Regions from separate parts of the Paenibacillus sp. P32E genome, predicted to be linked through region 1. Evidence: a T-box and tRNA genes for the amino acid it is inferred to sense, from the RefSeq annotation. Region 1 holds a T-box; the other regions hold tRNA genes.

Region 1 (5,202 bases):
AGGTACCTGCCGGACCGTAAGCGAGCCAGCCACTGCACCCGCGATAGAGAACGGAATCAGGAATTTGACCATTCCAAAATTAATCTTCCCGGAACGGACAAAAGACGCCGTGCTCGTGAACGAGCATAAGGTCCCGGCTAATTTATTGCTGCCCAGCAGCATTGGGAGCGGGATCCCGGCTGCGAGCAGCGCTGGAATGGAGATCAGGCCTCCGCCGCCTACCACAGAATCAATCACTCCCGCCAAAAAACCGCAAATCACCAAAATCGAAATCATTGCTATACTGCCATGCTCCATAATGCAAAAAATGCCTCCTGCCAGGGGGTAAGTGTCATACAAACAAACTCCAGCATACACAATTTCGCGGGTGTGTACCATAGTATTCTTTGATGAACTTTTGAAATTTTTCATTTATGAATACAAAAAAAGTGACAGGAACCCTCCCTGCCACTCTTGTCACCTTCAGACTGTACTAGCTCATTTGTACGTATTTTGTTCATTTTTCTTATAGGTAGTTTTGTCATCCCGCAGCGCTTCCTTGCGGATATCACTTTTCTTCTGATCCATCTGCTGAGCTTCCTGACTGGTCACCGGAGCATTGTTCAATTCGTCTACCGTATTGATCAGATTCTTATCCGGTTTGGTGTGACTATCCATTGTATTGCCTCCTTTAAGTTGTTGGGTTGATGGGTCGCATCAGCTTATTGTGGCAAGATATGGAGCAGATTATGCATTGTGGCTGGAACCAGAGAATGTCCGCAAAAAAAACCGGATAAGCAGATTCACGATCTGCCTGTCCGGCTTTCTCATCTACAATCCTTCTATTCTTCCGAATCTACATTGTGGTAGACCTGCTGTACATCATCCAGTTCCTCCAAAGCGTCGATCAGTTTCTCGAACTGTGCTTCGGCATCCTCCGGAAGAGCAACATAGTTCTGCGGGAGCATGGTCAGCTCAGCGACAGTGAAATCGGTAATTCCGGCACCGCGGAAAACCTCTTGAACGGCATGGAACTGGTCAGGCTCGGCATAGACGATTACAGCCTCGTCCTCTTCCAGCACATCGCGCACATCCAGATCCGCTTCAATCAGCAGCTCCATCACTTCGTCAGCTGTTTTGCCTTCCAGGCCAATTACAGCTGTAGGCTCGAACATATAGGTTACCGAACCGCTGACACCCATGTTGCCTCCGTTTTTACTGAATGCGGAACGCACCAGCGGGGCAGTACGGTTAACGTTGTTAGTCAGCGCGTCGATAATGATCATCGAACCGCTGGGTCCAAATCCTTCATAACGTAGCTCTACGTAATTTTCGTCACCGCTGCCTTTGGCCTTGTCCAGCGCCCGGTCGATAATGGCCTTAGGCACGTTGTACGTTTTGGCGCGCTCAAGCACGACTTTCAATGCACGGTTCGATTCCGGGTCCGGTTCACCCTTCTTCGCCGCTACATAAATTTCCACACCAAACTTGGCGTATACCTTACTTGTATTGGCATCCTTGGATGCCTTCTTTTCTTTAATATTATTCCATTTACGACCCATATTCTTCCCGCTCACTTTCCAACATTAATTATAAACAGTCCAATATATTATACCTCCGCTCTGTGTATCCCGTAAAGGGCAGTCCCGGTGACGGCTAAAAATCCAGCAAAGCCAGCAACCTATCCAGCCCGACTGCCTGGATCAGCACAGGGATTCGCGGACCTGTCTCCTGGCCCAGCACCAGCTGATAGATTAGGGTGAACAAACGTTTTTGATTGTTTTTCATCGTTTTTTTATCCTCGTTATAACAAATAGCGTAAATTTCTGTCATCATCTGCTCATCCTCCAACCCCCCGGTCCTCAGCAGTCCGCAAAAGGCTTCCAGCCATGCTTGCTCATGTGTCTCCAAGGTATCATACAAGGCAGTATCACGGCTGGAATTTACGGTAACCAGCTTTTGCGGCATCCAGTGCTTGATCCAATATTCCGCCCGCTCCGCTGTTTGCTTCAGCCCATCCGCATCCACTACCTCTCCGTTCCGGGTCATAATCTCCTGTAGCAGATGTAGATCGAAATGAATCAGAGGCAGCAAGCCTGCAATGGGACCGAAGCTAGGTATTCTGTCGTTCAACGGATGAATCAGCGAAAGCTCTACCGCCGAATCCATATCATCCGTGAGTGTACGGGAATCGTGAGCCTTCCGGTAACGTTCGAATTCCGTATAATTGCGCAGCACATCTTCGTCCATCCCGATATGAAACTCAGCGTCCGGCTGGTATTTGGCAAACAGAAACAGAATATTCTCCGGGGCATAGACCTTCAGCAGATCATCAGGCGTGTAGTTATTCCCGGACGAGCTGGACATTTTGGCAAAGCTGCCTTTGATTCTAATAAATTCGTAAGGCTCATACATAGGCGGTTCATTCTCAAAAATTTTCTCCGAGATCACGGACGCTACATTGTAGCTGCCCGTTTCCGACGAATGGTCGCGGCCTCCAGGCTCGAACAGCACCTGCTCCAGATTCCAGCGCATCGGCCAGTCGATTTTCCATTGCAGCTTGATATTCTCCGCTTCCGCAACAGACATCGTACAGTGATGGCCGCATTTACAGCTGTAGGTCAAGAGTCCTTGCTCTTCATCAAAATAATGCACTGTAGTCGAGTCCTTGCCACAATCCCCGCAATACACACTTACAGGATAAAATGTGGCTCTCTCTGCTTCGCTGGCTTCTCCTGTTTTGAAGGCCATCAGAATGTCATAGATTTCTCCTCTGCTGCGCAGCGCCTGAAGGATTCCCGGTGCATAACGGCGGGATTGATATTCTTTGCTCTGATAGATAAATTCAGGCCTGATCCCAAAAGCGCTGAGCGCTTGTTCAAATTCCTGCTCAAAATGCTCCGCATAGGAAGTGTGACACCCGTATGGACAAGGAACCTGCGTATAGGGCCTGCCGATATACTGACCGAAACTTGGGTCCACATGAACCGGAACCTTACGGAAACGGTCAAAGTCATCCCATGAAAAAATAAACCGGACCTTTTTACCCGCTTTTTCAAGCGCCTTACTTACAAAATAAGTCGTCACAATCTCCCGGAAGTTCCCGATATGGATGTGGCCTGACGGACTGATCCCTGATGCGCATACGAATGTCTGCTGCTCCGGGTGGCTTTCGATTAACCGTTTTGCAATTTTCTCTGACCAATGCATGAATAATCACCTCTACAATTATTGTAAAAAAACAACAAAAAAAGCCCTCATCCTCAAGATTGTCATCTTGAGGACGAGAGCTGTAATCAGCGCCGTGGTACCACCTCTGTTCGCGGACATGTCACCATGAACGCCTCTTCGGGTACGGCCATTACGCTTATACCCTATCTCTGTAACGGGAGAACCCGTCATAGCATCCTTAGGCGTGCTGCCCAATTCCGTATGAGGCTCGGAGACTTTTTTCGTTAGGCACACTGCTGCTCCGTTTCACCATTCCGAAGCTCTCTGTGAACTGTGCCGCCTAAGTACTCTTCTCGTCATCGCTGAAGTGATATGCTGTTTTCAATATATTCCACTATAGCAAAACTAGTTCAGAATGTCATTACCCTTATGCAGCTAACTTTGGAATGACATATTTCCTACACCCGCTAATTCTCTTTCAATTACATTGCCGTTCATTAAACTGTGGTTTAGAGCATTAAATGCATTTATTCTCTTACCAACAAATTTATCTGTTTGTATAGTATCACCACTATCTTGCAGTATCTCTTTAATTTGCCCAAATGTAAGATCCGGCTTTTTCGATAACAGTAAAGCCACCAAACCACTGACATGTGGTGCCGCCATTGAAGTACCATCCATTTTTAAGTAGTCATTACTACGGGCTTTAAGGGATAGAATTTGCACTCCCGGTGCTGCAACATCAACGGTATCATCATAATTTGAAAAATCAGCCCGCTGATCAGCAATATTTACTGCTCCAACAGATATTGTTTTGCTATAGTTAGCGGGTGAATAATACTTCGCTTCATCATTTGCATTACCTGCAGAGACAACAGCAATGGCCCCTTTTTCAAAAACATAATCTAATGCATCTTCGATTACAAAGTTTTCCTTAGTTCTTTCTATCGGTCCCCAACTATTATTAATGACCTTGGCACCATTATCGACTGCATATTTTAAAGCTCTTGCAATGATTTTACTGTTACTTCCACCCTTCGGGAAAACTCTTAAAGCCATTATTTTAACTTTAGGGGCTACACCGATAATTCCCATATCATTATTGCCAATAGCTGCTATGGTTCCTGCAACATGCGTACCGTGTAAATTTTGGTCTTGCGGGTCACTTTCTTCATCTGAGAAATCATAGCCAAAGTTCCCATTTACATCCTTCCACATATTCTCTTTAATATCAGGATGATTATAATCGACTCCTGAATCCACAACCGCAACCACAACATCTTCACCTTGACTAATCTCCCAAGCCTTTTCGCATTGAATATTTTTCAGGCCGTATAGTTCTTCATATCGCGTATCATTGGGTACGTCATGTAGTACATTAACTGTATCTAGTTCTGCTCTTTCAACGCCATTATTTTTCCTTAATTTCTCCAAAAATTCTTCAACATCAATATTTTTATTTAGCTTAATTTCAAATGTTCTGTATAACTTTTTCTCAGTTTCGCTCATTTTTTTGTATTCATTTTCAAATGTTTTCTGATTGAGTGAATTATTATCAACAGATGCTCCTTCTATTATGCCGTTCTTCAGAAGAGGTTCAATACTGTGTACTCTCTGGATTTCAATCCCCTCAGGTATTTCAGAATGGCTAAGTGTAGAATTACCGCTTGATCTTATATTCACAGGAAGTACACTTTCTGGATTCACATTCTCCTTTAACGATATTAGGATAATTGTTTTATCGTTTTCTTTTGTCATGTCTTACCCTCCTAAATAAATTTTCGGTCTTATCATCTCCTTCTAAAAAACGAATATTAATGTTATATATTAACATTTATGTTTTAATCGTTTATATCAAATGAAAGTAAGGAATATACAATTTTATTAAAAAGGTTTACATACCAATTTTTAACAGGATAATTCATCCTTTTCCACTCCATTCTAAAGAACGAAGTTAAAAAAATAAAAGGTGGAGATTAATTTGGCTACTGCGCTTAATTCATTTGAAATTACGAATATTCAGGTTGAAACTGCGTTAAATGAAAATGCTTT
Region 2 (5,202 bases), on a different contig from region 1:
TGAGCTAATAAAGGGACAAAAATGCAACTTAACAAAAGACGATCCACTCCTTACCCGTATTATAGTAGGAATGGGCTGGCACAATACAAGATCTGAGGTTGAGGTTGATTTTTCTGTGTTTTTGCTTACGCCGTCCCAGACTGTCTCTAAAGATGAGGACCTTATTTATTATGGTAATCCTTCTACTCCGAACCAATCCGTAGCTATATTGCCGTCCGATCAAAGAGTCTGCTCGGGGTTAGCCGATAACACACAGATCGCTGTCGAGCTCAGTCAAATCCCTACAGACTACGAACGGATTGCATTTGCCCTAACGATATATGAAGGTGAGAAACGGCTGCAAAACTTCTCGCTATTGGGCGATGTGTATTTACGGATCGTCAACGCTGCTGATGGAATGGAACTTTTGCGCTACAGGCTTGGTAAAACCTTTTCGGTAGAGACCGCTATTGTCGTAGGAGAAATCTATAGATATCATAATGAATGGAAGTTCAGCGCTGTGGGTTCCGGATATGCAGGAGGCTTAGCTGCCTTATGTAAAAGTTATGGGATACAGGTCAACAACATCCTCCCGTCAGTTCAACCCGCCAGCCCAGTAATTCAATCGCAGCAGTCCCCCCTCTCTCTCCCAGAGCTGCGGTCACGGCCTAAGACGGCGGGCCATTTGCCCCCCTCTTCACCAGCATCACCTTCAGCCGCTCCTTTAAATCTCAATACCATCCTGCTTAAGAAACGCGGGGAGGTGATCAATCTCCAGAAAGGGACTGAATCCCTGGGCGAGATCCTGATCAATCTCAACTGGTATCAAAAAAAATCATCGGGATGGTTCGGAAGTAAAGGAATCGACCTTGACCTTGGTTGTCTGTTTGAATTAAAAAATGGCATTAAGGGCTCTGTCCAAGCACTCGGTGAATCCTTCGGAAGCTTGAACAGGCCGCCTTACATCTCCCTGGACGGGGATGACCGCACCGGATCCATAGCCACGGGCGAGAATCTGCGGATCAATGGCCATTATCTTTCCGAAATCAGCAGAATTGTGATCTTTGCTTTTATCTATGAAGGCATCACGAACTGGTCTGAGGCTGACGCCATTGTAACCATCAAGCAGCAAGGCGGACCGGAAATCGAGGTCCGGCTGGATGAGCATAACAATCATAAGGGGATGTGTGCCATCGCTATGATCCGTAATCAGAAGGATGAGACCTTCAGCGTGGAGAGACTCGTAGAATATTTCGCCGGGCACCAGGAATTGGATCAGTATTATAACTGGAATCTGAGATGGGAAGCCGGCAGCAAATAGCGATTCTTTTTATTTTAAATTGAATTCATTAAAAATGTTCGCGTTACAAGACGTAGGTTGTGAAGCACACGCCGCTCTTATACAATGCATGCCTGAATAATACTTCAGGAGGTATTGTTTTGGGGCGGTTTTTTTGTGGGATACCTTAAATTTGGGTTTATGAATTAAGAAGGAGTTCGGTATGTCGCGATTTGAGCAGCAGTACGGAGAATGGTTAAGAAGCAATCTCGAGAATGAGAGCAACCACAGGCGCAGAGAATTACTTGGCAAAGGCTTAGGTCACGGAACAGTTGAGTTCCTCCGCACGGTATGGTTCGCATGGGGTTGGGGTTGGCGGTGTCAGTTCCATTATTGAGCGTCCTCATTGGACGGTAGCAATTGCCGGTAGCAGTTGGCGGCAACAGTGGGCGGTAGCCGTATTAGTTGCCGTTGACGATTGTCGTTGACGGTTGCAGGTCTGTAATCTCCCCACTCCACTCCATTCACTGCATAACCATCCCGCTTCCCGAAACTGCAAAATAACGGCATCTCTGCCGATGGACTCTCAGGGGCTCGAACCCTGGACAAATAGCTTAAGAGTCTACTGCTCTACCATCTGAGCTAAGAGTCCATGTGATTCAGCACCCTCGTTCAATAGGGTATCGCAGTCGCACGGGAGCTTCTGGATAAAATCATCGGCGTAGGAAAAACAAAAGATCCGTTGCCAAATCTGGACGGACCTTTTGTTACTATTTGGACATCGTTTTATTTGAACCGCTGGGCTTGCCTTGAGGGCATGATGGTTAGTTCCGGAATACTGACATGCTCAGGCTGCTCCAATGCATAGAGTGCCGCCTCTGCAACATCATCGGGATGTAACGGCAGGACTTTCGAAGCAAACGCGCGTATTTCATCCTCGGAATACCCGGCCACCTGAGAAAATTCGGTTGCCACCGCCCCGGGCTGAATCGTCGTAACGCGAATCCCCTGATCGATTGTCTCCAAACGTAATGCAGACGCTATGGCGTTAACGCCGTATTTGGTAGCGCTGTATGGACCTCCTCCGGCAATCACTTCCTTGCCGGCAATGGAGGAGATGATGATGACATCTCCCTTGCCCTGACCCAGCATTGGCGGAAGCCCGTAGTGCAGCGTCAACATTAGACCGTGTACATTCGTCCTGTACAGCTCCTCCCATCTTTCCAGATCCACTTCTACCAAAGGACTTCGATACCCGAATCCGGCATTGGCAACTATAATATCAAGACGGCCCCAGCGATTAATCGTTTCATTGACCACATGCTGTACTTCTTCAGCCTTTTGAATATCAGCAGGTACCGCCATAACCTCGTACAATCCCTCTTTTTGCAATTCCTGTACCAGCTCATCCAATCGATCCCGTCGACGTGCCACTACAGTCACATGGGCGCCGTGCTTTACCAGTTTTCTGGCGATCGATGCCCCGATTCCGCTGCTAGCGCCTGTCACCAAGGCCACTTTGCCGGACAGACTCTCCTTCTCATTCCAAGATAGCTCCAAATCATCCAGATTCATTTCGCACCCTCCCAGATTCCAACCTTATTTTGTTAAAAGCACACGATGAACGCCCTTGCTGCCTCCGGGTGCCGTTCCTATATATAAATATCCATTATGGCTTGTAGCCGTAGTTACGCCATACAGTTTGCCTTCCTGATCATGCTAGCTTCCGATAAACTCTCCCTGCGGACTGAACTCCGCAGCAAGCCCATGCTTCGCCGGTGAGCTTGCGCCTCCAATGTCATTTTTGAGAGACTTTAGATTTGGACTACGATTTTACCAAAATATTGCTTTCCTTCAGCCAAGAGCGCGAGCGCTTCTCCTATTCGATTTAGAGGGAATACACGGTCGATGACGGGATGTAAACGATGATGGGCAATCGCTCGATTCATCTTTTCAAAGTGATCCCGGTTGCCGACTTGACTGCCGCGAACCGTTGCGGCTTTATGCAAGATACTGGAGACATCGTATTCCGCAATGGTCAAGCCCGATAAGAACCCGACCATACTCACGGTCCCACCTGTTCGAAGTGCATTTATGGATTTCCCCATCGTTGCCGCTCCTCCAACATCCAGAACATGGTCGACGCCGCCAGTCAACTCTAACGCTGCCTTATCCCAATCAGGAACCTCCGAATAGTTGATCGTTTGCCATGCGCCAAGAGCTTTTGCTCGTTCCAGCTTGTCGTTGCTGCTCGACGTGATGATGACTCGTGCTCCGGCCATAAGCGAGAATTGTAGCCCGAAGATGGAGACACCGCCTGTTCCTTGCAGCAGCACAGTATCACCCGCTTGCAAACCACCGTATTCGATTAGCATGCTCCATGCGGTTAATGCCGCGATCGGCAGGGTGGAGGCCTCCTCATAAGTGAGGTGATCGGGAATAGGGACGACTCCGTCTTCATGTAGCACGACATACTCGGCCGCTACTCCATTCAACGGACCTCCCAGACTTTCTTCTAACACCCCTGGTCTTGGGTTGCCGCCAATGAAGCGCTGTTGAAAATTACCTGCTACTCGTTGTCCGACCTGAAATCTGGTTACTCCTGGGCCAATGGCTACAATTTCTCCCGCTCCGTCTGATAATGGAATGAAGGGAAATTTGACTTCGATCGGCATTAATCCGCCGAGGACCACTAGATCCCGATAATTGAGAGAAGCTGCCCTCATGCGGATCAGCACCTCCTTAGGACCTGGCGTTGGTTTGTCGAGTTCCGTCATGGTTAATTCCTCAAAGCCGAAGCCGTTTGTCAGTTGTACAGCTTTCATCGTATTGTCCTCCCTGCAAGATAAGATTACTATGTTGCAATATAGAAACACCGTTACCGTTGCTCGAAAGTAATTTTCGATTCTCATGAAAGTTAAGTACCGCGCATTTACGGTAACGATGTTTCCTATCGGTATCATTGTACCCACCTGATTTTAGAAAGTCAATATGATCTTTGAGCCTCCATCGTTTTATAGACTAGTGAAGGACAACTGTATACAATTCCTGCTAAGATGCCTCCTCCAATACGAACACACGAAGTTGAAAACCTACCAAGAAGCTCGCATGCAAAATACTGAAAATCTCCACAAGCTCGTTGTTGATGCTGCGGCAACCAATAATGAATTGCTCGACAAAATTCAATTACAGCTTGTTTGTCAATAAAGAAGGCTTGGCACAGCAGTTGTATCTGGACGGTTGCAAGCTCCTCACTAACGAATTCGAGAGAACGCCGTAAGCTGCTGATCCAGCACAGCATATGCTGAATTTTCAATTGCGTTTGACAGTCTCGTTCAATCAGCGATTGGAACACCGGTCCGTTCGCGGAGCGTCCACACCAAGCGCTTACGTCAATCCTGTTAAAAAAAGAGGATATTCCAACCAGCCATTCATGGCTTTAGGAAATCCCCCATTACTTTTAATAATCGGTGCTAATTGTTATATCATGGTAGGTCGAAAATGTTTTTTGCATTCCCGTTAACTTTTCCATTGCCCGCTGATAGGCATCACTCCCTAAAAGAATTCGCAAAGGAACATCACCACGATTCACCAGATCATATATTACCTTGGCAGCTTTGTTAGGGTCTCCCGGCTGGTGTCCAGATAATTTTCTAAGGCTTTTGATATTTTCACCTGCCGTTGCTTGATATGCTTCTATAATATTTACATTTTCAGTTGCAGATCTGCTTGCAAAATCCGTGTTAAAATCCCCTGGTTCTACCAAGGAAATATTAATTCCTAGAGGCTTAACTTCTTGACTTAAACTTTCGGAAAAGCCTTCTAAAGCGAACTTAGTGGCATGATAGTATCCGAAACCTGCAAATGCACGTAAACCGCCTAGAGAAGATATATTTAAAATAGTTCCGCTCTTTTGCTCTCTCATAATTGGTAGCACATGATCT
Region 3 (5,202 bases), on a different contig from region 1:
AAGGTGCTGGAGCGGCATCTCCCCATCTTTTCTAGGCCGGTGCTTGAATTCATGAGGGATCAGGAGATCAAAACCGCAACGCTGATCAATAAGCATTTTCATGTGCAGAGTGACCAGCTGGTTGGTGTTATGGACTATCTGGTTCAGCAAGGCATCCTTGAAAAGGTCACCCAGACGATTCGGATCACGCCCAAAAGCAAGCCGGCTGTTGAGGAAGCAGGCTATCTATACATTCCGTAAATACGATTGCAGAAGGGAGCTTGAAGCATGTCCATTAGAACAACTATCGAGATCTCCGGGGCCAAGCAGAACAACCTGAAGAACATCTCCGTTGAAATCCCGCGGGACCAGTTAACGGTAATTACCGGGGTATCCGGCTCGGGGAAGTCCTCACTCGCTTTTGACGTCATTTACGGGGAGGGGCAAAGACGTTTTCTCGATTCCATTTCCACCTTCGCCAAAAGCCGGATCAGCCAGCTCAAAAAGGCAAAGGTCGATTATGTGCGCGGCTTGTCCCCGGTCATCGCGATTGAACAGAAAAAAAGCAATAACAATCCGCGTTCAACTGTAGGCACGGTTACGGATATCAACGATTATCTTCGTCTGCTGTATTCCACGGCGGGTGTAGGCAAATGTCCGGAATGCAGTCATTCCCTGAAGCAGCTGTCTGCCGCCCAGATCGCCGAGCGTATTTCCTCCTTGCCTTTTGGAACTGTGGTAGAGCTGCGGGCCCCCGTCTATAAAGTATACGGAGAAGACTACAGCTTCACCTTCCAGCAACTCCGGGACAAGGGGTACAAGAATCTGCTGGTGGATGGCGAGCCATTTTCACTGGCAGAAAAAACAGAACTGGACGAAGCGCAGGAATACCATATAGAAATGGTCATTGACCGCTTTCAGCTGAAGAAAGATACCTATATTCAATTGACCAAATCCATCGAAGCTGCAATGCTGGCACTGGAAGAGGATATTATGATTAAAGTGGTGGTTCCGGGAGGCGTTGCTCCGACCTTCTACCAGGATTTCGGCTGCCCGGAGCATCATTTCTTCCTGTGTGACATGCAGCCTTTTCATTTCTCTTTCAACACGCCTGTAAGCGCCTGCCATACCTGCCTCGGGGTAGGGATGTCTTATGTGGTGGAGCCCCGTTTTCTGGTAGTAGCACCGGAGAGAAGCATCAACAAGGGTGCGCTCAAAAGTACAGTGTTCAACCCTGCGGGCAAGGACAGCTATCGTTCTGTGCTGATGTACAGCTTGTCCCAGAAGTATCATTTCGATCTCGACACTCCTTTCTGCGATCTGCCGAAGGAAATTCATGAGCTTCTCTTCTACGGGACCAAAGGCGAGGTGCTCCCCATGCTCCAGCCCCCTAATTCAACGAAGAAGAACTGGATGATCGGACGTGACCGTCCATTCTGGGGGTTCGTTCACGAGATGGAGAGCTGGTACAAGCATTACATACGGAAAAGTTCTACCTCGGAAGCCTTCGAACCGACGTTCATCAAGGATTGTATGATTGAGAAGATCTGCCCGGAATGCCATGGAGCAAGGCTCAAGAAACAGCGCCTACAGGTTACCCTCGGAGAAGAAAACATTGACCAGCTATGCCGCAAACAGCTGCCTGAGCTGCTACATTCGCTGGAAGCATTGACGTTTGGGGCAGAGATTCAGGATGTGGCCTCCTCGATCATTCACGAGATCCGCACCAGGGTATCCCTGCTCGTTGATATCGGACTGCACTATATCAGTCTTAGCCGGAGAAGCGATAGTATTTCGGGCGGTGAGATGCAGCGGATCAAAATGTCGACCCAGATCAGCAGTGAGCTGATGGGAATGCTGTACGTCATGGACGAGCCAAGTATTGGCCTGCATCCCCGTGATTCCAGCCGCGTGATAGATACCATGAAGAAGCTGCGGGATATCGGCAATACCGTAATTGTGGTTGAGCATGATATGGATACCATACAGAGTGCGGATCATATTATCGAAATCGGCCCGGGTCCAGGAATTCATGGGGGTCAGGTTGTAGCGTGCGGGACCATTGAGGATATTATAGGTGAGCCCCTGTCAGTGACAGGCCAATATCTATCCGGAAAAGCCAGCATTCCCGTCCCCGGCAAGCGCAGAAGCCTGGGAGATGATTTTCTGAGCATTCAAGGCGCCCGGGAAAACAACCTGAAGAATGTGGATCTGGATATTCCACTGGGTGTGTTCATCTGTATTACCGGAGTATCCGGTTCAGGGAAAAGCTCATTGATTAACGAGATTCTGTTCAAGCAATTGAAAATCGACAAAACGGCTGCGCGGATTGTTGCAGGCGAGCATGATTTTCTGTTCGGTGCGGATCTGCTGAACAATGTCATTAATATTGACCAGACCCCTATTGGAAGGAACAGCAAATCGAACCCGGCAACCTACATAGGCATCTATGACAAAATCCGGGATCTCTTCGCCATGCAGCCGGAAGCGGTGGACAGGGGATACCAGGCAATTGACTTCAGTCTGACCCATGCAGGAGGCACCCGCTGTGAGCAATGCGCCGGAGACGGAGTAATCGTCACCAATCTGCAGTTTATGGCCGATATCGAAACGATTTGCCCGGTGTGCAAGGGGCAGCGGTTCTCGGAGGAGGGTCTGGAAATTAAGGTCCAGGGTAAAAGTATCGCCGATGTACTGGAGATGACGGTGGAGGAAGCCCGTGAATTCTTCAGCGGCCATAAGTACCTGAAGCATAAGCTGGAGATTATGGATGAGCTCGGACTTGGCTATATGCGCTTAGGTCAAAGCTCGACCACCCTGTCCGGCGGAGAGGCACAGCGTGTCAAGCTGGTGTATGAGCTGTCCAAAATCAAGAGGGGAGCCCGCAATTTGTATATCCTTGATGAGCCTACCACAGGGCTGCATCTGTCGGATATCCAAAAGCTGCTGCTGTCTCTGGGCAAACTGGTGGATAGCGGGCATACGGTTATCGTTGTTGAACATCATCTGGATGTCATGAAGTCCGCTGACTATATTATTGATATGGGCCCGGAAGGAGGCCATGACGGCGGGTATGTGGTTGCCGAAGGCACACCGGAGCAGGTAGCTGAAGTGGAAGCTTCCCACACAGGCAGGTTTTTGCGTTCGGTGCTGTGACCTGCTGGAATAGACTGCACTTCATATTCGGATGAAGGCAGTCTATTTTACTGCTCCAAGCAAGACGAATATTATGATCCACCGTAAATTATTCTTTTTAGAAAACCCGAAAAAATAAACCTTGATCTATGTTTTGTATCATGATATAATCTTTTATACGAGAGATTTATTCCGTTCTTCTGCGAATGAGCTAAAGGCGGTATGATTCGACCAATGATGTGGACTCTTAGCTCAGTTGGTAGAGCAGTAGACTCTTAATCTATTTGTCCAGGGTTCGAGCCCCTGAGAGTCCATCACAGAAGAAACGGCAGAAATGCCGTTTCTTTTTTTGTCTTCAAAGAGCTAATTTCAGAAATGGGCTGATAAGATTGAGAACTTACAACCTATAGAGCGCTTATCGTATTTAAGACGGAGATTCAGTTCGAATGATCAGGACCCTGCCCCAAAACATGAATAAGCCCTTCCGACTTCTGATTAGGGAAGCGGAAGGGCTAAAAAGGTTGCTTTCGTAACTAGCGTGTCTCCAGATAAGCAATGCCAAGCGCCCCGGTCACGGGGTTGCGGTAGGTCTCGCAGGCCACATCAAATACCTGGCCGATTAATTCCTTCGTCAATATATCCTCCGGCTTCCCGCAGGCGGCCACTTGGCCCTTTTTCATGACGTACAGATAATCACAGTATTCCGCAGCAAGGGTGAGGTCATGGAGTGCGGCGAGAATGCCGATGTCGAGCTTTTTAACGATATTTAGAATTTGCAGCTGGTATTTAATATCAAGATGATTAGTCGGCTCATCCAGAATCATGAATTCGGGCTGCTGGGCCAGAACGCGGGCGAGGATGACACGCTGTTTTTCACCACCGGATAGTGAATTATAGCTGCGGCCTGCATGGCCTTCCAGGTTGACCTTGCGCAGAGCGCCTGAGACAATGCTGAAGTCCTCTTGATTATCGGTCTCCAGCATCCCTTTATGCGGGGTTCTTCCCATAGCAACCATTTCCCGTACGGTGAAGTCAAAGCTGAGTTCGTTGAACTGGCCGACTACACCCAGCTTTTGCGCCACGATTCGGGGGCTTGATTTCATTACATTCATTTCAGACAGGAATACATCGCCTTGGCGGGGCTTGATCACTTTATAAATACTCTTGAGAAGTGTAGATTTGCCGCAGCCGTTCGGACCAATGAGGCCGACAAATTGCTTGTTTCTGACCTTCAGGGATACATCTTTTACAATATTCGCATCGGCAAAAGAGACGCTTAGGTGATCAACGTTCAAGTTCATTAGCTTTTCCCTCCAAATGCGTAGCCTTTTTTGATCAGCATGTACATGAACATCGGTGCGCCGATTAAGGCGGTAATGATCCCGATGGGGAGCTCTACATTTGGCACAATCGTCCGCGCAATGACATCTGTCCAGATCAGAAAGATCGCTCCGAACAGAATGGACGCGGGCAGCAGTCTCCGGTGATCCGAGCCAACCAGTCCTCTGACCAAATGGGGGATGATTAGACCCACGAATCCGATCATGCCGCAGCTTGCCACCATCACCCCTGTAATCAGCGCAGTAATCATCATATAGGCTTTGCGGTAAGCACCCAGATGAATGCCCAGGGTGACCGCTGCTTCATCGCCCAGCATCATAGCGTTCAAGACCCGGAATTGCATCAGAAAAAAGAAAACGGCAAGAAGGATGGCTATCGAGATTAGCGGAAGTTTGTCCCAGCTCGCAGCGGCCAGGCTGCCCATCGTCCAGAATGTAACGGTCTTGATGCCTTCTGCGTTGTTGGCAAAATAAACAATGAAATTCGCAAAGGCAGTGCATAAGGCGTTAATAACCATACCGGCCAGGACGAGCTTGACGGAGGTCATTTTGCCGCCCGCGCTTGCCAGAATCAGGACCAGCAGGGAAGCGCCGACGGCACCGGCGAAGGCCCAGAAGGCAACTCCTGTCTGGCCCAGTAATCCCATGGAACCAAAGCCGATCAGGATAGCGAACGTTGCTCCGAGGGAAGCGCCGGATGAAATACCCAGTATGTATGGATCAGCGAGAGGATTCTGAACCGCCGCCT

What was found. The T-box of region 1 lies ahead of lysS (lysine--tRNA ligase). A T-box ahead of a tRNA ligase gene usually reads a tRNA of that ligase, here a tRNA-Lys.
Region 2: it has a tRNA-Lys gene. The T-box ahead of lysS (lysine--tRNA ligase) is inferred to sense a tRNA for this amino acid. The anticodon was not compared.
Region 3: it has a tRNA-Lys gene. The T-box ahead of lysS (lysine--tRNA ligase) is inferred to sense a tRNA for this amino acid. The anticodon was not compared.

What each region holds. Positions count from the first base shown of each region.
Region 1 is NZ_LVYY01000002.1:121,057-126,258, forward strand. Features, by position in the region: gene A3848_RS02770 (TSUP family transporter) at 1-297, opposite strand, end outside; gene A3848_RS02775 (hypothetical protein) at 478-657, opposite strand; gene A3848_RS02780 (YebC/PmpR family DNA-binding transcriptional regulator) at 822-1,541, opposite strand; gene lysS (lysine--tRNA ligase) at 1,636-3,189, opposite strand; T-box leader at 3,256-3,519, opposite strand; gene A3848_RS02790 (S8 family peptidase) at 3,586-4,908, opposite strand; gene A3848_RS02795 (hypothetical protein) at 5,132-5,202, shown strand, end outside.
Region 2 is NZ_LVYY01000019.1:1,797-6,998, reverse strand. Features, by position in the region: gene A3848_RS18175 (TerD family protein) at 1-1,300, shown strand, start outside; partial or broken gene A3848_RS33025 (transcriptional regulator) at 1,482-1,616, shown strand; tRNA gene A3848_RS18165 (tRNA-Lys) at 1,838-1,910, opposite strand; gene A3848_RS18160 (SDR family oxidoreductase) at 2,045-2,833, opposite strand; gene A3848_RS18150 (zinc-dependent alcohol dehydrogenase family protein) at 3,073-4,083, opposite strand; gene A3848_RS18140 (oxidoreductase) at 4,719-5,202, opposite strand, start outside.
Region 3 is NZ_LVYY01000019.1:22,227-27,428, forward strand. Features, by position in the region: gene A3848_RS18265 (nucleotidyltransferase) at 1-240, shown strand, start outside; gene uvrA (excinuclease ABC subunit UvrA) at 268-3,135, shown strand; tRNA gene A3848_RS18275 (tRNA-Lys) at 3,356-3,428, shown strand; gene A3848_RS18280 (ABC transporter ATP-binding protein) at 3,648-4,415, opposite strand; gene A3848_RS18285 (FecCD family ABC transporter permease) at 4,415-5,202, opposite strand, start outside.